Regions from separate parts of the Paenibacillus violae genome, predicted to be linked through region 2. Evidence: riboswitches for the same ligand, from Rfam matches in the RefSeq annotation. Region 2 holds a riboswitch; each other region holds the start of a gene.

Region 1 (7,096 bases), on a different contig from region 2:
TCAACGCACCCGAAAGAAAAAGGAAGCACACCAAGCGCTTCCTCATTTGTGTTTTCTCCAATCCAGCTTGCTCTTCTCGAGCAAGTGGCCGAAATCATTCTCCAGCCGTTTCTCCTCCGCCTTGCGCGCAGCCTCTGCTTCAGCTCTGGCAGCCTCTTTGCGAGCCTGCTCCTCAGCTTTCATCGCATCAGCCTGAGCCTTCAGCCCCGCTACGATATCAGGGCGCAGCAAATCTTTGAGTGTCGCAGGTTTATCTTGCGCGCTAGGTTCAGCGGTAGTGTTTGACCATTTCTTTTTTGCCATAAAAGGTTCACCTCTGTTCCATTTCTACATCCGGTTTACCCCTTTATTGTACACCTCTACTCATGCAAATGATAGGGCACCGTCGCAACGACGATATCTTTATCGGCTTGCAGCTTCGAGCGAATACGTGCGGCAGACTGGTTGTGGAGCAGGCGGTGCCACCATTTTTTCGGCATGAACTGGGGCAGGATCACCATGATCGATTGCTTTTCCGAAACATGGGTATCGACTCTTTCAATAAACTCAGCCAGCGGCTTCAAAATGGTCCGATAACGGGATTTGAACACGACAAGCCGAACGCCCGGATCCCACTTATCCCACTTCTCCTGCATCGCTTCTTCATCCTCATCCGAAAACGAGACGTAGAAAGCAATGACATTGGGAGATAAAGATTTGGCATAGTTCAAAGACTGCGCTACAACGCGGTGAATGCCCGCAACAGGTACAATGATTACAGGTTCCTTCACGCATACGCGTTCTTGTGTGATATCAATGCGCAGTTGTTTGGCTACATCATCATAGTGATTGCTGATTTTGGTTATTCCCCAAAGCAATAGCGGCGTCACAATAATAACAATCCAAGCGCCTTCACTAAATTTGGTAATACAGAAAATAATAAGAACGGCAAGGGAGACGATTCCCCCTAACCCATTAATAACGAACTTGCCGATCCAGCCAGCCGGACGTTCTCTGAACCACTTGCGGACCAAACCGCTTTGGGCAAGGGTAAAAGATAAAAAGACGCCAATCGCATAAAGTGGAATAAGTGCATCGGTTTTTCCTTTGAAAATGACGAGCAAGATACTTGCCAAAACACCTAACGTTACGATCCCGTAGTGAAACGACAACCGATCTCCCCGATACGAGAACATGCGCGGAAAGTTTTTATCCTGAGCCATAATGGATGCCAAAATAGGAAATCCGTTGAAGCTCGTATTCGCAGCCAATACTAGAATCAGCATGGTGCCAATCTGTGTGGCATAATACATGACGCCACGGCCAAACGCTTGCTCCGTAACCATCGACAAGACCGAAGTATGTCCATGCGGGTCAGGTGCAATTCCATAACCCAAGCTCAGCAAGGTGACGCCCCCGAAGACAATCGCCAATAGTGTACCAAGCGAAGCCAGGGTTCTCTTGGCATTCTTGACAGATGGCGTACGGAAATGCGGCACCGCATCGGATATCGCCTCAATCCCTGTCACGGCCGAGCAGCCGGATGAAAAGGCTTTTAGAATAACAAACAAAGTCAATGAGCTCGTCATCGAGCTGGGAACAACTTGGAATTCATGCATATTCATGGATCCTGTCAGCATATCGAAGATCCCTTTGCCGATCAGCAGTAAAATACACAGGATAAAAAAGTACGTTGGAATCGCGAACACCGTTCCGGATTCAGAAGTGCCCCGCAAATTCAGCCAAACCATCAACCAGACAAGCACTAAGGCTATGGGGACAATATAAGGCACTGTAACCGGGAATGCCGACGTTATCGCCTGCACGCCTGCTGAAATCGAAACCGCAACGGTTAACGTGTAATCAATCAGCAGTGAAACTCCGGTGAGCCTTCCCGACATCATGCCCAAATTTTCCTTGGCCACCATGTAAGCTCCGCCGCCCATTGGATAGGCCTCAATCACTTGGCGATAACTTAAAACAAGAAGCATGATTAAAGCAATAATCGAGATTGCAATCGGCAATGAGAAAGCAAAAGCAGCAACCCCAACAGTTGCAAGCTCTAGCAAAATTTGCTCCGTGCCATAGGCTACCGAAGACAGGGCATCTGAAGACAGGATGGGCAGAGCCTTCCATACCTGCATTTTCTCAGATTCCAGCTCCGCTGATTTCAGCGGTTTGCCGAATACAATCTTTTTCAATGAGTCACTTGTCATGCTGTGAAATTCCTCCAAATAACCTAGTTTTCAGCTTGATTTCCTTTTTTAGGCGCAAAAAAACACAAGGATAGACCTTGTGCTTAGCCACATGTTCTCCTTTCTCACGACCGCTTACGAGGTTAGCTGACGGGTTCGGGCTGCGAGAAATCTGCCCTAAAGGTAGCTGCCGCATGCGACAAGACACACCTTACTCACCCCGTTGAAACCTATGGTTCCCCCGCTTTTCTAATTAGAAAATTAAGCGAAATATTCAACTGTTAACGTACGAGTTGATACTACTCTCTTATTGGCTCATAGTAAAGGAGAGAATAATCTTAAAAAAGATTATTCCCTCCCCGCATTCATTTGATAATCCGCTTACAATGATGTAATCCTTTCAGTATCTCTGTTTTACTAGCTTATTGTCTGATTCATTAGATTTTCGGGTATTTCAGCAAAATTAATTTCTCACATGACGCTTCCTTGTGGCTTGTTTTTGCTTAAAAATCATCTTTTTGAAGATGAGTGGGATACCGCCAATGAGAAATAAATAGCGGGCATCGATTATCTTTTTGAGGAATGCGGCCAGCCTGCCTTTCACTTTTTTGACCTTCAGGATACCAATTGCTTCTCCGCGACCAAGCGAGGCGACCGTGCCTTTGTAATCGTAGGCAAAAGGTCGTAATGGCTTTCCACTCAGTGAATAGTATAAATTTTTTGCCGTATTACAACCTTGTTGGACGGCGATTTGGGCATTGGCGGGGTATGGCGTGCCTTCCGGGCTCATGACAATCGAGCAATCACCCGTAATAAAAACATCGGGAAACTGCAAGGAACGCAAGTAGTCATCCACTTTGACCCTGCCGCGTTGGACGTGGAAGCCCGCATCTTGCAGCAAGGAATTCCCACGAACACCTCCCGACCAAATGACCGTGCCGGCAGGTATGAATTGGCCGTCTCCCAACAGCACGCCGCCGGGCTCGCATGCCTTGATGGCGGTAGATAATTTATATTGAACCCCTTTGCGGCGCATCACGTCCATGCCGTATTCCACGAGGTCATTCGGCAATCCTGGCGGCAAAGCAGTAGGCGATGCTTCGATATTGATGATCTGAACAAGGGAAGGATCGACGTCAAACATGTGGCAAAGATCAGGAATTCGGTCAGCCAGCTCCCCAACAAACTCCGTGCCTGTAAAACCAGCGCCTCCAACAACGATTGTCAAATATTCCTTATGCTTGGAATCCAATTTATATTTAGCGAACATATACTGTGTATGCTGACGAATGAAGCGAACACTGTTAATGCTGTTAATTGTCATCGCATACTCGCGCAATCCCGGAATGCCGAAGGTTTCCGTCTCACTCCCAAGCCCCACGACCAAGTAGTCGTAGGTGAGGACTTCGTCCGTCAGAACCACCTTTTTTTCCTCAGGTACGATCTGCTGAACCGTTGCTTTGATAAAATGAATTTTCCGCTCATCGATCAGATCCTTAATTGCTACACGCGCATTCTCATGATGATCAGTGCCGGCTGCCGGCATATGCAGATGTGTCGTCATGTAGTGATAGTCGTGTTTGTTCACCAGCGTGACCGCCACTTCATCTGCTTTGATCAGCTTCTGCAGCCTTATTGCCGTTACAAGCCCACCGTACCCAGCTCCCAGAATAACCACCTTCGGTCTACTCATCTGAATCCTCTCCTCCGATTACATCATCTTTTTTCTCTACCATCGTTGGTGAAAAAGATCGACCAAACCATCCAGGGTTGTCATGTGAAAAAAATCACATACTCGTTCAGGGCGTACACATGGTTTGGCTCATCATTAGTATATGTGCCTCTTTCCTAAAAATCACTGGAACATTGCCTAGCTTGGTCAAAAAAGGCTGTGTGGTATGGGGGGCGGGTGCAGCGGCATAAGTGCGCGGGGCGAGGGGATGCGGGACGTAGGGCGAGAGCGCGTGGCGGGCACGTGGCGGACCAAGACATTGAACGGCGTGGCGAGCGCATGGCGGGGCTAAGGAGTTGGACCGCGGGCTGGCGATGCCTCGCCTCTTCTCATTGGATAAATTCCAATGAGAACTCCTTTTTGAGGCCGGATTTCCGCGTTCCGTTGGATGAAATCCAACGAAGCACGCCGCAACAGCCCACAGGATGCCAATTTCCCCCTACCTATTGGATTTCATCCAACCAAACCAGCATTTTAGCAAGGAAATTCGCACTTTCATTGGATTTTCTCCAACGGGAATCCACCCGTTCACTGCTCACCCTCAGCCTCCAACCTGGTTTTATCCTCTAACCGGCGCAAGCGAAAGCTGTTCATGCCCGCCACGCCCAACTCTTCCAGCAGGCCAAAATTCGCCCATGCGCCTACGACAGCTCCAATGCCAGGGACAAGCTGCAGCATTTTACGGAAATCAATAGTGTCCCGATATTCCTGCTGCAGCTGCTGCCAATCCACTTGATCCATATAGGCATCAGACGGCGGAAAGCCGCTTGCGACCTCGTGCCAATTCTTGATCGTGTCTAATAGAGCAGGTTTTTTCGCTGGACTAGAGAACGCAATTTGAAACACATACAGGATAAACAAACGCTCTCTATAGTCCTTCGTGGAGTAGCCATAAGCGTGCGCAAGCTCGAACAGAAATTTCAACTTGATCCCGATCAAAATCGGGAAGTCTGCCAGGCCGAGCAGAATCCCTCCCGCTCCCGTACCTGCTCCCTCGGCAGCCGCAATCTTTTTATAAAGCGACAGCAGTTCCTCTGCTTTCGCATCACTTTCAGCTAGAGAAGCGCCTACAAGCGGGTCATTCTGAGGGATATAGTTCATCCCGAACAATGTCGTCTGAAACATCCCTCTGACGGTGGCCGTGATCGTTTTGTGCACCTTTTCCGGGATGAGCTTATTGATGTTTGTGGAGACGGATTTCGAGGCTTTTTCAAGCAAATTTGGGGTCTTCTGTTGACGTATTTCCCAGAGCTTCACTTTACGCAGCATTTGCTGCTCATAGATGGTGTAATCAGAAAATTTCATGCTTGTCACCGCCGTCCGAGTTTCTTAGTCAAAGTATAGTATACGGGGCTTGCATCCTCAAGATTCCCCCTCGATCTACAGCCGCCAAGCACAAAAAGAGCAGCTCCTCCAGAATGAGCTGCTCTCTCCCTATTAGTAACGCATAACGATCAGCACGCCAAAAACAACTACGCTCCAAATAACGATCAACGTGTCCTTGGGCTGCCAGCTCAGTGTGCTTTTTTTCAGCAGCTGCTGCTTGCCATCGATTTTTTTCATTTCCATCGCTACGGTCATTTGCTCAGCTTTGTGAAACATGGCGAGGAGCAGCGGTACAACCAGCGCCGGGATATCTCGCATGCGTACCATGCCGGGTCTGATCGCTGCTTTGCCTCTGGCCCTCACTATCGCCGAAAATCGCTGCCACTCCCGCAAAATAAGCGGGATGAACCGAAACAAGAGCGAGACTGCCAAAGCAAATGACTCCACCGGCAGCTTCATTTTGCGAAAAAAAGACAGCGCCCAATTCAGTCCCTGCACAAGCTGACCATACGGCGTAGACACGGCCAGCCAGTAGCCGGCCATCAGGATCAGGAACAAGCGCGTGAGGACGAAGCCCGCGCTCCACGCGCGCTCTGACGCGAAGCCAAGCGGGAATGGCCCGTCGGCCGTCCTCCACTCCAAGCCGGCCAGCACAATGGAGAGGAACATGAAGATCACGAACGGGACGGCGATCTTCCAACTGCCGCGAATCGCGGCGCGCGGAAGCCCGAGGGACGAGAGGCCCAAGAGCAGCGCAGAAGCCGCGAGGCCGCTCCACACCTGCAGCTGCATCGTTCCGATGACAAGCAGCAGGTAGAGCAGCCACTTCGCGCGCGGATCCCGCGCTAGCCACGCGGCCTGCGGCGGCGCCGCTGGCGCAACGCGCGCGGGCTTCGGCGCTGCCGCTTGCGGCGCCGGCCCCGGGCTTGCGCTGCTGCGCTCGCGCAGCGCCTGCAAGATCGCCGGCGCAGCCAGCTCCGGCGCGAGCAAATCCGGCGCGATGGCGATGCCGCGTCGCGCAAGGGCTTGAGCGGCCTCCACGCAGCTCGGGAGGCCGACACCCGCGCGCGTGAGCAGCTCCGGCGCGCGGCACAGCTCTGCCGGCGACCCGTCGAAGACGAGCTCGCCGCGGTCTAACACGAGGACACGGTCTGCCAACGGCAGGAACGTGTCCAGGTCGTGCGTGGCGATGACGTAGCCGCCACGCTTCCTTTCGCGAATCATGCGCAGCAATTCGCGAACGGCCGCCGCCTCGAGGCCGGCGGTTGGCTCATCCATGAGGAGCCAATCCGGCGCCGTGGCGAAGGTTGTCGCCAGCGCGAGCCGGCGCTGCTCGCCGCCGCTTAGGCCAAACGGCGAGCGCTCCAGGGCGAAGACGCCGCGGGGGTCGAGGTCGGCGCAAGCGGCGCGGATGCGGTGCTCGCGCTCGTCCGCCGCAAGCCGGTAAGGGCGCAGCGAGTAGGCGAATTCCCCGCGAATGCTGCTGGCGAACAGCTGCTGCTCCGGGAATTGAAAAATCAAACCCAGCCGCAAAAGATGCACTTGGTCTACCTTTCTTTTATGCCACAAAGGCTGGTCATCAAGTGTAATAATGCCTGAAGCTGGCTCCAAAATACCTGCCATGACCTGAAGGAGCGTCGATTTTCCCGAGCCTGAATGTCCGATTAATACTGTAACGGAGCCGTCTGCAAGCTCAAAACGGATATCTTTCAACAGCTGCTGACCGGGATCGTCCGGGGCGTTGATTTGAATATTTTGCAGGGCTATAGACATGAATTTGCCACCGCCTCTGCCAGCTCATCCATATCCAAGGGAAGCAGGCGAAGCTCACAGCCGTACTTTAGCAAACCGAAAGCTGTCTTCA
Region 2 (7,096 bases):
CGGGTAGAAAAAGGGATAAAGTGTTTAAAAATTCAAAATATGACTTCCATGCATCTCAGAACGATTGCTTACTAATAATGCGGTACTAATAGGAGATAAAAATATGAATAAAAAGTGGATTACTATTATAATTACTGGAGCGGTTATTGCAGAAATACTCTCCCTTACACCTGCATTCGCTACTTCTACTCCAAAAGAAGATACAACGACCATTAAAGTAGTGACTATACCAGCAGAGCAACAGCAAAAGAAGGAAGTCGTAGATCGATTGTACAAATCATGGGAAAATGGAATCATTAAGATTGAGGAGAGTGAAGGTGAAAAATTTAAAAGGGTTGACTGGGATTTAATATACGGAGTTGATATTGACAGGCATTTCACAAACCAACTTTCAGATGTGGAAGCACAATCGTTCTTTATGGCACTAGACGAGGCTAAAAAAGCATATAAAACGGGTGACTCTCAATATGGAATTTTGTTGAGTAAAGATCACAAGGCAGCCAGAGTAGTATGGGAACGTTCTAGCGGAGGCTTTCATATAGCGGATATCGTTTTAAAAATCAAATCCACAATATTGAATAAAGAAGAAAATATATGGACACTAGTTAATCAAGAGGAACTACTATAGGTAACGACCACGGTTCATAATTAAGCAATAATGAATCGCTCAACTAACCCAGAACTATAGCTTAATAAACACCAGGAAGGTAGTCGACATCAAGCGGCTGCCTTTTCCCCGCTAAGTGGCAGTTTACTTCAATAAGGGGGAACAAGTTTAATAACAGAGGTGACTTGAGATTTGAATTTTTTAAAGATTGTGATGATAGCAGCAGTCGTATTTACGTTGTTGGGATGTCAAGGGAAATTAAGTACGGAACCTACTGGGCAAGGGTATATCTTTGAAGTAAGTGACAGCGGAGTATTAGTTCTGGATAATATTAAAGACACCGATTTGGGTAAAAAATGGCGAGATATATCAGGGAGCTATTCAGGAAATGCTATTTGGCTAAAAACTTCGACCTCAAAACATTCAGTAGGACAAAAAGTAAGATATTGGGTAGATGGTGGAATTAATGAGTCTTTTCCAACACAGGCGAGTGCTAAAAAGATAGAAATAATTAATGATTGAACTAACGGGTAAAAAATTTTAAATTTTCAAAGGGCTACCGCGTAGCAGGCCTTTTCCTCGCGAACGGGCAGCATTCTAGAATGAATAAAAATCTCGATTTCATTAACAATTTATCCGAAAATTATCCAATTTAGTGATATACTTTTATTTAAGTGCACTAAAACATAAGTTTTAAGGAGTGATAAAACAAATGGTCAGAGAAGCGTTATTTAAATCAAGCATTTTATTTATGGTATTAGGAGGACTCTTTATTACCTCAGCTGGTTTAATCTATACAATTGAACGTGCAGCTGCAAATATATCTGGGAATATAAAGGCTGCTGGCTTTATGGCTGGTCAATTACAAGGGCAAACTCCAATTCCAAAAATGCCAGGATTTATTGATAATTTTTATGTCCCATCACTCACTGTGCTTGGTATCATTTTATTGGTTTTAGGAACTAGAAAAGAATTAAAATAAAGTAACCGTACCTTAGACACCATATTTGAGTGTTGTTACGCTAACGTAAGAACGATAGTTGAATAACCAGAGAGCAGATCGCCGCGGACGGCAGCTGTTCTCTTTTTCTTTTAAGTAAAGGGCAGATAAACGGGGTATGATATAATCTTTCTGTGGGGAGATGATACTATGTCTAGTACAGAATGGAACACTGAGCTTTTGGAGAATGAGAATCCTACATACGTGAAACAAGTAATCAGTCGTATTGAAAACCCAGAATTATTGCATGCCATCGCACTGAATTATAATTGGGATAACGGTTTTGAATTGCCAAATTGGTTAGCGGAGAATAGGTATTGCGAGTTTGGAACAGCACTATTATTGTTCTATAGGTCTGACGGTTACGTATTTTTAAATAGTAATAAGGAAATGACAACAGGAAAAACAGAATGGTTTGGATTCATTAGTGACCTTTTTAATAAATTAATGAAAAATCATTTTAACATATCGAAAGTTTCTTACCAACCAGAATTGTCTAGAGTACAAAAATACAAATTAAAAAGGGCTAATCCAAACATACCCGAAGTCATTTTTGAGGGGGTCTAATTCCTGTTAACCATTGAGCTAACTGGAGAATTATATTTAGTTTAAATATGCGGTATAGTTACCAAGCTTATGTTTCATTAAGTAAGGGGATTGATGTGATGAAGAAAATATCAATAGAAGAACTTTATGTACTGTATGTTGATACGATTAAGCGATGCGGAACTTACCTATTAGACTCTGACGATGTGGTAATTGGATATAACATCTTTGAAGAGTTCGATATTGGTGCTATAACATTTTTACACACCGACAACTTAAAAAAATTAGTCTATGATGGGCTAATTAGTTATGAAATAATGTTTAAAAGTTCAACTTTAAGAAGTAAATTTCTAGCATTACAGCAAGGTGATGAATGGAATATTAATGCGGTGAGGCACTCATCTCAATGGAAGGAAATTCTTGAACTGGCTGATGAGATCAATTCAATGGTAGTGCGTTACGCTAACGGGTAACGTTAGTTGAGAACAACAAAATGGCAGCTGATCCGGATGATCAGTTGCCATTTTTGTTGAAGTAAAGGGCAGAAGAATGGAGTAAATCAAATACGAGCATTTTGCACATTTATCGGTATGAACGGATAAATAGACGATTATATCATGCCCCCGATTGCATCCCCTCATATTGTAGTGCGAGGGGGTGATGAAACATGGCGCAACCGATAAATATCGGAGCAAATAGCATAGCTAAGATCGGCGATCGTTTTTTTATGATTGTTGAGGTGGAGGCGATAACAACTGGAGTTGAAATTGATCCAGTATTTGGAGTGCGGACGACCGCACAACAAGCAGCAGCACTCCTTCGTGCAGGTGTAAAGCGTACGACATTTGCAAAAGTAGATCCGAAACCTACTAGGACAACGAAAGTCGAGTTGAAAGGCGTATTGTTTGCCAACGGACGGATTTTCAAGGTATTCGACGTGGAAAACGCGACGAGCGACATTTCCGTCTTAGTGCGGATCAACCTAGCTCAGGCGCAAAGGCTTATCCGAAACGGTACACGTATCATCAAGGTTTATAGAAAACCATTCTAAAACAGCGAAGGAGCTGCGCACACAGCTCCTTTTTCAAGTACAAACTCATTGGATTGGTACATAACTCTACACATCATGGTTCAAGAAGTAAGTTTTTTACAGAGAGCCCCTGTATCTTGCATTTCATTCAACTACAGTATTTGATTAAACTAACGGAAGAACGTTTGTTCAATAAAGGAATTTAGGGTTGCATATGATCGATGACCTTGCTGCGTTAACCGCAGTAAAATTGAACTATTAGTTGAAAATAGACATAAAAAATATTAGATTAAAGAAACGGGGGAACCAAGTTTTCTGGGGTGAGTACACTTTTTAAGTGTTAGGGTTAACTTTCAACCCGAATCCGTCAGCTAACTTCGTCAGCGTAGAAAGAAAATGATAGAAACATTAAATGGGTTCCTTTATATTTAGGGCTCTATTCCCTCGCTTCCTTTTTTCGTTCAAGAGAAAAAAGGAGGAATTAGACATGCTTCTTAAGAGAGTAACCAAAGAGGTGAAGAACCTTTTTCAATCGACAAGATTAAACACTTCTGTACAACGTCAAGAAGAGATTCTTCACTTAAAGCGAAGGCTGGAGGAGTTCGACATTCAATTTTCCAATTTGGCGTATCGGCCATCAGGCGTCGAAACACAGACTTTATTGGAAATAAGCAAAACGGTCGGACAAAACAATAACTTGCTAAACCAGCTAAGTTTGGAACGGGAATTAGCGGATCAACAATTACTAGCCAATCGCGTCGGCATTTCCCTAAAAATTTTGGAGGAACATCACAAATTTATCGTAACCATGGCTCATATTTTTGGTGGTCCGTATCCTTGCCTCAGAGAGTAGATTAAAAGCAGTATTATATGAGTTTCGTTGAAGGATAAAGCTGTATTTTTAGGTTGCTAATTCTACATTAAGCCCGTCATAACTAGCTTTTTTTGATCGTATGTTATGGAAGTCCTTCACATTTAATTCATAATTCAATAACAGAAAACGATACTTGAAATACGGCAGGCAGCTGAGGCAGCCTGCTTTTTTCATTGAACTAAAGGGCAGGTTAGTAGAAGAAGTTTTGATATTTTGATAAAATGTACTTAAAGTGGCAAAAAGAGGAGGATAATTATGAATAGTCAATATCCAATTGGTAAATTTACTATAAAAGAGGTAATAACCAGCGATGATGTTAAACGCTGGATAGGTGAAATAGAAGAAGCACCGATGAAATTATTTGAAGCTGTAAACGGTTTAACAGAAGAACAACTGGCAACTCCCTACCGACAAGATGGCTGGAAATTAAGTCAGGTTGTACATCATTTAGCAGATGCACATATGAACGGATACATGAGGGTTAAGTTAGGATTAACCGAGGAACAACCAACAATAAAATCTTACGATGAAGTTTCTTGGGCGAAATTATCGGATAATAGTTTACCCATTGAAGTATCATTAAATATTTTTTCATCCATACATAAGCGTTTAGTTGTATTATTAAAATCACTTGACGAGAAAGAACTTAAAAAGACTATCAACCACCCTGACAGTGGTTTTATAACCATAGAAAAACTTATAGCCACTTACGCTTGGCACGGCAAACATCATATCGCTCATATTACATCTTTAAGAGAGCAAAAAGGTTGGTGAAAATGACAAACCCGTTAGTCAAGTAAAAAGCTTAATATTTGGAGGTTCATTTGTAATTGCAGAAGAATTTATTTTTGAATTAATTTGAAGACTTGGACACATCGGTTGAGCATGTGAAGAACATTCAACTAACGCAGAACGATAGTTCAATCAATGTTATAAGAAGGAAGCCAGCCCAGTGGGTTGGTAGCTATTTCTCAAGTAATGGGCAGTTATCATTAATAAGATTATGTTGAAATATGGTTGTGAGCTGATTGGCGAAGTGTGATTTTATTGAGGGTAAAGAAATGTCCTCACTATTATGGAGGGAGTTACTTGGTTGAAGAATGGTCAAAATGGAAACCTGAGAAATTGGATGTACTCCCGGCAGCAACCTATCTAAAACGCCTTACTAGAGATGACGATATACTTTTAATTTCTTTTGAAACAGAAGAAGAAGGTAAATTGGTTAATGTGACGTTTAATAAATTTGTCTTTTCTTATCGCTCAACTGATGAGGGGAACCGTTTAAAATTACTTGTAGATCTAAATATTAAGTATGGCGAGGATTTTTACAAGGACTGGCGCTTCTTTAAAATTAAAAATTCTCCGTACATCCGGTGGCTTCATGAAGAAAATTGTGGGATCTACCGGGAAGAGGACATATATCATTTCGTTTTTATAACAAATATGGAACTAATAGAGGTACTGGCAACTTATGATCCGGAAGTGAAAATCGTAGAGTTGCATTCAGAGATAGAGAAATAAAACTAAGCTCAACCATGTGCTGTCACACGGTGTTTTTTTAGTTGAACGAACGGGACAGGTAGTTCAATAAGAAACGAAGACGAGGCTGCCGGCATTTATCGGCAGCCTCGTTGAACTAAAGGGCAGTTATGCTCAATAACTCTCGCTCATTATATGGTATAATTTGGGATAAAGGAGGGCTTTTATTGACAGCTATTATTAATAAAAATGGTTATGAACTTATAGAGTGCATTTCATTGAATGAACATGAACTAATAAATTATGAGCCATTAGCAGGTTCGTACGCAGTGGTGAGGTACGACGGGAATTATCTAATTTGTTTTAACACATGGAGGAAACAATGGGAAGTACCTGCCGGAGGAAGAAATGATAATGAAACGGCTAAAGAATGCGCTATACGGGAGCTTTTTGAAGAAACAGCACAGGTTGTTCAAGATATGGATTTTAAAGGCCTACTAAAAGTTAGGAAACCAGATGGTACAATAAAATATAATCCCATTTTTTATACTGAGCTGGATTACATAGTCCCGTTTAAAAATAATAATGAAACAGATAGAATTTTATTTTGGAATTTAACCGAAGATGTTGGTTATATTGATGAAGTTGATGAGGCAGTTCTTAAATGGTGCAAGTCGATAAGCTAACTGGGAACGTTAGTTAAATACTAAGAAGACTGACCTGAGCGAGGTAGGAGGAGAATTTTGGAAAAAAGAAAGTTAATGTTGTTTACGCTTACTACTATTATTGTTTTGCTAAATGTGCTTGCGAGTTTTCGATGGAATTATAACAATATTGAAGGTGACATGAGATACAAAACAGATCGTTGGACCAATATAGTTTGGGTTGAATTTTACGCACCTCTTGCAAGTGGATCAGCTATGGAGTTTCCGTTATTATCGAATTCAGAGATTAGTTCATACCCACAACTAGAGTCTCATGTAGAAAAAATTTCCATGTCCGGTTATTTGGTGAGTGAATGGCTTAAGAGAATGAAATTTACTTACTTATATTATGGCTTTAACTCATTTTTAATAATTATTTTGCTGCTATTATTGGCAATGATCACAAGAACAAGAATGCGTCCCACGAGGAAGAGTGGTTTGAACTAACGGGGAACGTTAGTTCAATGAACAACACGGAATCTGCGGCTGAGGCCCCCGTGATCCGCGAGCCGTTACAATTGATTTTCAGGTATAGATACCATTTAATGGGCTAATAATATATTGTAAAACCATCAGTGAGATTTGAAGCAATTCATTGCCGTCGGTCCATTGAAGCATTTCCTTGCCGGCAAAGTAATGATTCAAGCCTCACTCAATGAAACTTGAACTATTTCTTTGCCACAATTTGAATCATTTAATTGCCTAAAATCAGACGATTTTAGGCTTTTTTCGTTTAAACTAGTTCATTTTTGAAGCATATTTTTGCCGTAAGTTCTGAAATTGAAGTATTTCCTTGCCGCCAGTACTATATCTTGTGTCCCGTTAAAATAGAGTTGTAAGCTGGCCGCGGGCATTA
Region 3 (7,096 bases), on a different contig from region 2:
GCTTCAGGGACTTATATAGGTATGTTAGGGGCAGATCGCAGAGTCGGGTACGATGTTACGAAGATTGAAGATGTGTACGGGCGAAAACACGCCCTTTATTTGGCTTATGTCGGTTGGCGGAAGGTACAGACCGATACGAATACCTATTTCCCCGCGCGAACAGCGGAAAGAGTCAAAGAGCTTGGCGGCGCACTCCAGATCGGTTGGGAGCCGCGCTTTGGTTTAGACGACGTGCTGGATGACGAATACATTCGCCGTTTTGCCCGGGAAGCCAAGGCTTCCGGCATTCCCATTTTCTTGCGTTATGCTTCGGAGATGAATGGCGCATGGGTGCCATGGCATGGAAGTCCCCAGCAGTATATTGAGAAATTCCGCCTTGTTCATGACATTATGGCCGAAGAAGCGCCTAATGTTGCGATGGTTTGGTCCCCTAATTTCTCGCCGTCGAATACGATTGATGACTACTATCCAGGGGACTCTTACGTAGACTGGGTTGGTTTCTCTTTGTATAACACACCCTATTCAGCAGATAAAGAGCAGCTAAAAGGAACCGTAATTGATACCTTCACACCTCTCTACGAGCGCTATCGTCATAAGCCCATTATGATTTCAGAGGGCGCTATTGCTCACACCTACCTGCCTACGAACCAAACGTACTGGAGCTGGGCTGAAGGACAACTGGGCTATATGTACGGTTTACTGCCGCGATTGTTTCCGCAGGTAAAAGCGATTACCTACTTTAACTTCAGTCGAGCTCAAGCGATTCGAACGAATGGGCCTTATGTGTATGATATCGGGGAGAACCCCTTCATGGACGGCTTATATCAACGGCTCATCCAATCCGATTGGTTCCTAGGTAAGGTTCAGACAGGCGTTGACCCCATACAATATCGCTATACGCCTGTTACCGATCAATCTCTTCCTACTGGCAAACAAACTGTTCTTGTTTATCCTAAGCTTGAGAACGAACGGGGTGAACCCCCATTTGCTATCGCCATTTACCAAGGCAATCAGCTTCTTGGCGTCAGTTATGAGGCTCCCTGGGATATAGACATTCAAGTGAATGTGGAATCAGCGGCAGAACCTTGGTACGCCGTCGCTTACAATGATAAGATGGAGCCCACTGCTGTCAGCAAAAACTAAATGAAATTGGAGTTTTCTATTTTATTTTCACTGAACATAGGCAAAAATAGCCGCTGTTTCCTCTATTCAGGAAACAGCGGCTATCTATTATCTATCTCAAAAGGCAAGGTCGTTTGTGGTCAAATTTCCAATTGGGAATATAAAATTGCATGGCCAGCGCATCATCACGCGCTCCCAAGCCCTCTTGGTTGTATAGCTGATGCGCCTTTTCAATGGCTTCCATGTCAATTTCTACTCCCAGACCCGGCTTGCTCGGAACATCCACCATGCCCCCAACAATCTGAAACGGCTCCTTGGTTAACTGCTGTCCATCCTGCCAAATCCAGTGTGTATCAATGGCCGTAATTTTCCCCGGCGCTGCGGCTGCCACATGGGTAAACATCGCAAGCGATATATCAAAATGGTTGTTCGAGTGAGATCCCCATGTAAGCCCCCATTCCTGACACATCTGAGCTACTCTAACAGAGCCCTGCATCGTCCAGAAATGTGGATCAGCTAACGGAATGTCGACAGATTGCAGCTGAATCGTATGGCCCATCTGGCGCCAATCGGTAGCGATCATGTTCGTTGCCGTTGGAAGGCCTGTCTCACGCCGGAACTCGGCCATGATCTCACGGCCTGAATAACCGTTTTCTGCACCGCATGGGTCTTCCGCATAAGCCAATATGTGATGCTGATCACGGCATAGGTGAATCGCCTCAGCTAAAGACCATGCCCCGTTAGGGTCAAGTGTAATTCTGGCTTGAGGGAAACGTTCCGCCAGCGCAGTGACCGCTTCAATCTCCTCCTCACCGCGCAGGACGCCACCTTTTAACTTAAAATCGTTAAAGCCATATCGTTGATACGCCGCTTCGGCAAGTTTCACCACGGCTTCAGGTGTAAGCGCTTCCTCGTGACGCAGTCGAAACCAGTCATTCGGAGCATTTTCAGCGCCCTGATACGGAAGGTTTGTCCGATTTCGGTCCCCCACATAGAACAAGTAGCCTAACATTTCTACTTTATCGCGCTGTTGACCTTCTCCTAGCAATGCTGCAACCGGTACATCCAAGAATTTACCTAAGAGATCAAGTAATGCCGCTTCCAACGCCGAAACGGCGTGTATTGTGATGCGTAGATCAAAAGTCTGCAAACCGCGTCCTCCCAGATCCCGATCAGCGAATTGCTTGCGAACTTTAGTAAGAATGTTATTGTATTGGCCGATCGATTGACCGATAACCAGTGGGCTTGTGTCTTCAAGCGTTTTACGAATATTCTCGCCGCCCGGTACTTCACCAACGCCCGTATGACCTGCACTGTCTTTGAGGATAACGATGTTACGTGTAAAGAATGGAGCATGCGCTCCACTTAGATTGAAGAGCATACTATCGTGCCCTGCAACTGGAATTACTTTTAGTTCGGTAATAATTGGCGTGCTGGACGCTTGATTTCTCGATTGCTCATTTAGCAGTTCTTGTTTCATGGCTGATCTCTCCCTTTCCAATGGATGAATACCAGTTTAATGAAGATGACAACTAATTCGCATAACTTAAGTTAAATTGTACCACGTCATCTAGCTCCTAAGTACTTAAATAACTTTTATTCACATATTTTTGTTAGGGAATAATATGCGCTTCGCTGGAGAGGACGTTGAAATGATGATTCATTATAAAAAAATGAAGATCGACGGCTGGGAGTTATTTTTTCGCCAAGCCGGTAGTCCGTACAACCCAACCATCATCCTTCTTCATGGTTTTCCAAGCTCATCCCATATGTTCAGGGATTTGATTCCTCAACTCACAGACCGATTTCATGTCATTGCTCCTGACTATCTAGGGTACGGAAATAGCAGTATGCCTTCCGTTGAAGAATTTGCGTACACCTTTGAGAATCTATCACTTATGATTGAAAAGCTTATAGATAATCTCTGTATTTCTCACTATATTTTGTACACCCATGATTATGGAGGTCCTATCGGCTTCAGACTGGCTGTACGGAATCCGCATCGTATTCTAGGATTCGTTATTCAGAATGCTGTGGTTAGTGAAGACGGATTAGGGAAACCGTTCGATCTTTTCAAAGCACTTTGGGCGGATCGAAATCCTGCAACTGAAGCGGCCTTTGCCCAGCTTGCAACCTTTCATTTTACAAAAATGCAGTATGTAACGGGCGTGTGTCATCCCTATCGAATTAGTCCCGATGGTTACCTAATGGACCAGTTATTTTTGGATCGACCCGGTAATAGCCAAATTCAGTTGGAATTGGGCTACGATTATCGGACCAACGTCGAACAATACCCTGTTTGGCAGCAATACTTGCGAACTTATCAACCTCCTACGCTTATAACCTGGGGCAAAAATGATTTTATTTTTACGGTGCAAGGAGCTCTTGCTTTCGGAGAACTATTAACATGTGTGGAAACTCACTTTTTATGCGGGGGACATTTTGTTCTGGAAGAGCAAAGTCAGCAAGTTGCGGAGCTTATCAAGTGCTTTTTTGGCCGTATCTATGCGCGAAAATAAACGAAAAAGGAGCTGCCGTCAGGCAAGCTCCTTCTCTATTGTTGAAAATCGTTAATTCGTATGGCTGATGTACGCTCTGAGGCAAGGATACGGACCACTGAAAATATGCGCCATGGCTACGATAAAGTTAAGGTGATCCAGTAAAATTTGGAGAGTGGTTCCGACGAGATGGGCTAGCGATTGTTCAACCGCTAATTCCTTTTCTGAACTCAGTTGGTTAAGCAGCTCATTATTTTGAGCGACCGTTTTACTAATTTCCATTAACGTCTGTGTTTCGACGTCTGATGGCCGGTAAGCCAAATTCGGAAATTGAATGTCGTACGTCTCCAACCGCTGTTTCAAATGAAGAATCTCATGTTGGCGCTGTACGGAATCGTTGGCTCTCTTCCATGGAAAAAGATTCTTCCATTCTTTGGTTACTTTCATAAGCAGCATGTCTAGTTCCTCCTATTTTCTCTAGAAGAGAAAAAGGAAGCGAGGGAATAGAACCTCAAATCACAATGTTCCATTGAATGTTTCTATCCATTTCTTTCTACGCTGACGAAGTTAGCTGACGGATTCGGGTTGAAAGTTAACCCTAACACTTCACTTTGTGTACTCACCCCAGGAAACTTGGTTCCCCCGCTTCTTTAATCTAAAGAATTAAGCGTATTTTATCAATTTACTCCAATGTATACCGAGAAGCAATAGTAATATTTTCTTATCTATTCAATGTCCTTAGTCATACATCCCTTGTAACCATAACATGATCCGATCTACTACCTCCATATATCTTTGCCCAACAAGCAATCCGGTGTGAGTCGTATCCCAAAGTCCTGTATACTCTGCATGGAGATGCTCCGCTGTCGCCTTTCCCCGCCGGTCATCCTCTTCACGATTAATTGCTTTAATAACCAAGGCTGGATTAACCATCAAACTGCTGTCTATCGATATCCCACCGCTTGCCCCCAAAGAGAAATAAAAATCGTTAAATGCTTTTAATGACTCCACAGTTATATACTTTCTCTGAAAATTAATGTCATCCATTGATTCATCTATACTGGAATTCTCTTCTCGGGATGGTGCGGGCATTAATACTCCTGTTGTCCTTCTAGCTATTTCTTTGTAGGGTACAGCTTCATAAACTTCCTTACTTATGCTTGTATCGATCACCACTAAGCCTGCAAGTTCGTTGGTTTCAGCCAGCTTCTGGCTCAAAATTCCTCCCATGCTAAATCCTATGAGTATCGGTGGAGCCTCACACTCGGCCAAAACCTCTTTCATATCCTCCAAATAATCTTCGAATGTTACATTTGTCAAATCGAGCACTCTACTTTTGTAGTGACCTCTCAAATTCATAACATAGCAATTCCATCCCTTGTTTATAAAGTGTGGGATGTATTTGCTCCACATCCAACTGCCCGTGTAGGCACCGTGTACAAATAAAAGCGGAGGTTTTTGGGAGGCTTCCTTCGGTAGCTCCTCTCCCTCGAAAATTTCTATAAATAGATCATTTTCTCCGATATATTTCACACGATGATCTGGCAAATCTTTTGTATAATCTTTCATGATAAGTTTCACCTCGTTATATAGTTTGACATCAAACTATTAGTCTAAAAAAATTTAAAAATTGTTATAAATTTTCGTTAGAATTCTCAGTAATTCTTCCTTTTCTTTATCCGTAATGTCCATGTAAAATACATCTAACATTTTTTCTGAGATGGTTTCAAATATCGGTTTCAGTTCCTCCCCTTTTGGCGTTAAGGCAACATAGACGACCCTTGAATCTACGGTGTCCCTTTCCTTTGTCACGTATCCTAGACGGACCAATTTATCTACGAGTGCAGTCACTGTAGACTTATCTTTATCAATTTTCTTGGCAATCTCCGCCATAGTCAATCTAGGCATCTTAAATAGAGCAAAGATAATATCCCCATGTGAAATGGCAATATCGTCGACCCCATATTTCGCCATCTCGGCTATGATAAACCGATTGGTCTTTTCTCTGATTCTGGAAATAATTGATACAGCGTCTCTTGGTTTCATATCTGTATTATAGTTTGACATCAAACTAATGTCAAATATATTTGAGGCAGCCGATGCAACTAGCCGGCTGCCTCGAACATTGTCACAAATCCACTTTATACATACAAGGAACGCCCTCCATATCAGAGGTAAAGATGATAAATGTGCCATCTGGAGAAAAAGCCGGATGCGGATGAGCATCCTGTGTGTTACCGTATGACTTCCAGCTAGTTCCATGGGAGCATAAACGCTCTTCTTGCCTCCGTTCTACATCCACTAAATAGATGAAGTGCTGCTCGGGCAGCTGCCCGTCCCCGACGATCATCGTATGATTGGCATTCGAAATAAAGTGGCAATACTTAGAGCAATTCATCCAGATTTCTTCCTCTAATGTCTCCGAGTCCATGAAACGGATACTTTCGTGATAGAGATCATCTTTATGTCTGTACACATAAGCGAATCTAGAGCCATCGGCAAGCCAATATTCATGTGTGATGAGCTCATCATGCGTCTGTTCCTTCGCACAGCGCAGCAGCGTCCCGTCCTTTTGGACTAGCCAGAGTCTGGCATCAATCAAATGCCCAGGACCTTCATGACAAAATAAAATGGTTGATGGGTCATTGGGACGAATTTGCGGATGCCCCAGCCAGCAGTCCAGCTCCTCATGCGCGATATGGCTGGTTCGCTGTTCGATATCCAGGTAGATGATTCGGCAGTGCGGCTTCGCTGCCCATTGTGGCTCGAAGTTGGACCAGTCCCCTTTGCCCGGTACAACATCCTTTTCATTAATTTCGACCAGAACGAGATACTTGTCATCTGAGCTGAGGCCGGGATTCGCATTGGATTTCCAGCCTGCAGGTGATGTATAGAGAACGTCTTCCTTCAGCGTCGTCATATCCAATCGCATAATCCGCTGATCTCGGCAATAGATCAAGTAGTTATCGTCACTCGTCAGACTGCAGCTGAAATCGTGAATATCGGGTCCTTCCGTTAATTGCAGAGCCGATCCATCGTTCAGATCCATCTTGTAAAGCTGACGGAATCCCTCTCGCTCACTAGCGTAAATGAGATAGCGATTGTCGTTTGTAATCATTTTATAATAAAAATAAGGATGATGATTTACCTGCTCCGGGGCTGTCAAACGAGTCATAGATCGGCCCGTGTAGGCATCGACAAACGGATGGAACTCGTTACGAATCGTAGATCCTTTAGCCATCTGTGATCACTCCATTCTCTTAATGTTAGGGACGAGGCCGCAGCATTTTCATCTTCTCAGCAGGTTTAAGCGGTAAGGTCAATTGAAGCGGCGAGCGGTTAGGGGTACGGAATACCGCCCGAACCTCTGCGTTCGCTTCTAAGACGGAAGCCGAAGTGTCGAGCTCTTCTCCTTGTTCGCCCAAACGCCATGCAAACAGAAGCAGCGCTTCCTGCATACGATCAAAAGCAAATCT

Evidence for each region. Region 2 has a riboswitch for cyclic di-AMP ahead of RQP52_RS27820 (hypothetical protein). Riboswitches for the same ligand answer to the same signal wherever they lie in the genome.
Region 1: linked by a shared signal. The riboswitch ahead of RQP52_RS16755 (APC family permease) and the one ahead of RQP52_RS27820 (hypothetical protein) in region 2 are both predicted to bind cyclic di-AMP.
Region 3: linked by a shared signal. The riboswitch ahead of RQP52_RS08890 (hypothetical protein) and the one ahead of RQP52_RS27820 (hypothetical protein) in region 2 are both predicted to bind cyclic di-AMP.

Annotation. Positions count from the first base shown of each region.
Region 1 covers NZ_JAWCUD010000005.1:175,265-182,360, reverse strand. The annotation lists gene RQP52_RS16765 (polysaccharide deacetylase family protein) at 1-46, opposite strand, end outside; gene RQP52_RS16760 (YqkE family protein) at 43-303, opposite strand; gene RQP52_RS16755 (APC family permease) at 360-2,195, opposite strand; cyclic di-AMP (ydaO/yuaA leader) riboswitch at 2,292-2,452, opposite strand; gene RQP52_RS16750 (NAD(P)/FAD-dependent oxidoreductase) at 2,638-3,867, opposite strand; gene RQP52_RS16745 (EcsC family protein) at 4,435-5,211, opposite strand; gene RQP52_RS16740 (ATP-binding cassette domain-containing protein) at 5,344-7,005, opposite strand; gene RQP52_RS16735 (ATP-binding cassette domain-containing protein) at 6,996-7,096, opposite strand, start outside.
Region 2 covers NZ_JAWCUD010000011.1:307,874-314,969, reverse strand. The annotation lists gene RQP52_RS27855 (PASTA domain-containing protein) at 1-7, shown strand, start outside; gene RQP52_RS27850 (hypothetical protein) at 104-628, shown strand; gene RQP52_RS27845 (YobA family protein) at 800-1,129, shown strand; gene RQP52_RS27840 (hypothetical protein) at 1,320-1,589, shown strand; gene RQP52_RS27835 (DUF4274 domain-containing protein) at 1,758-2,174, shown strand; gene RQP52_RS27830 (hypothetical protein) at 2,273-2,626, shown strand; gene RQP52_RS27825 (hypothetical protein) at 2,821-3,204, shown strand; cyclic di-AMP (ydaO/yuaA leader) riboswitch at 3,456-3,583, shown strand; gene RQP52_RS27820 (hypothetical protein) at 3,671-4,036, shown strand; gene RQP52_RS27815 (YfiT family bacillithiol transferase) at 4,313-4,831, shown strand; gene RQP52_RS27810 (hypothetical protein) at 5,147-5,578, shown strand; gene RQP52_RS27805 (NUDIX hydrolase) at 5,764-6,222, shown strand; gene RQP52_RS27800 (hypothetical protein) at 6,280-6,687, shown strand.
Region 3 covers NZ_JAWCUD010000002.1:422,822-429,917, forward strand. The annotation lists gene RQP52_RS08875 (glycoside hydrolase family 26 protein) at 1-1,143, shown strand, start outside; gene gudD (glucarate dehydratase) at 1,235-2,602, opposite strand; gene RQP52_RS08885 (alpha/beta fold hydrolase) at 2,778-3,641, shown strand; gene RQP52_RS08890 (hypothetical protein) at 3,693-4,076, opposite strand; cyclic di-AMP (ydaO/yuaA leader) riboswitch at 4,163-4,300, opposite strand; gene RQP52_RS08895 (alpha/beta hydrolase) at 4,359-5,189, opposite strand; gene RQP52_RS08900 (MarR family winged helix-turn-helix transcriptional regulator) at 5,244-5,687, opposite strand; gene RQP52_RS08905 (oligogalacturonate lyase family protein) at 5,749-6,861, opposite strand; gene RQP52_RS08910 (hypothetical protein) at 6,887-7,096, opposite strand, start outside.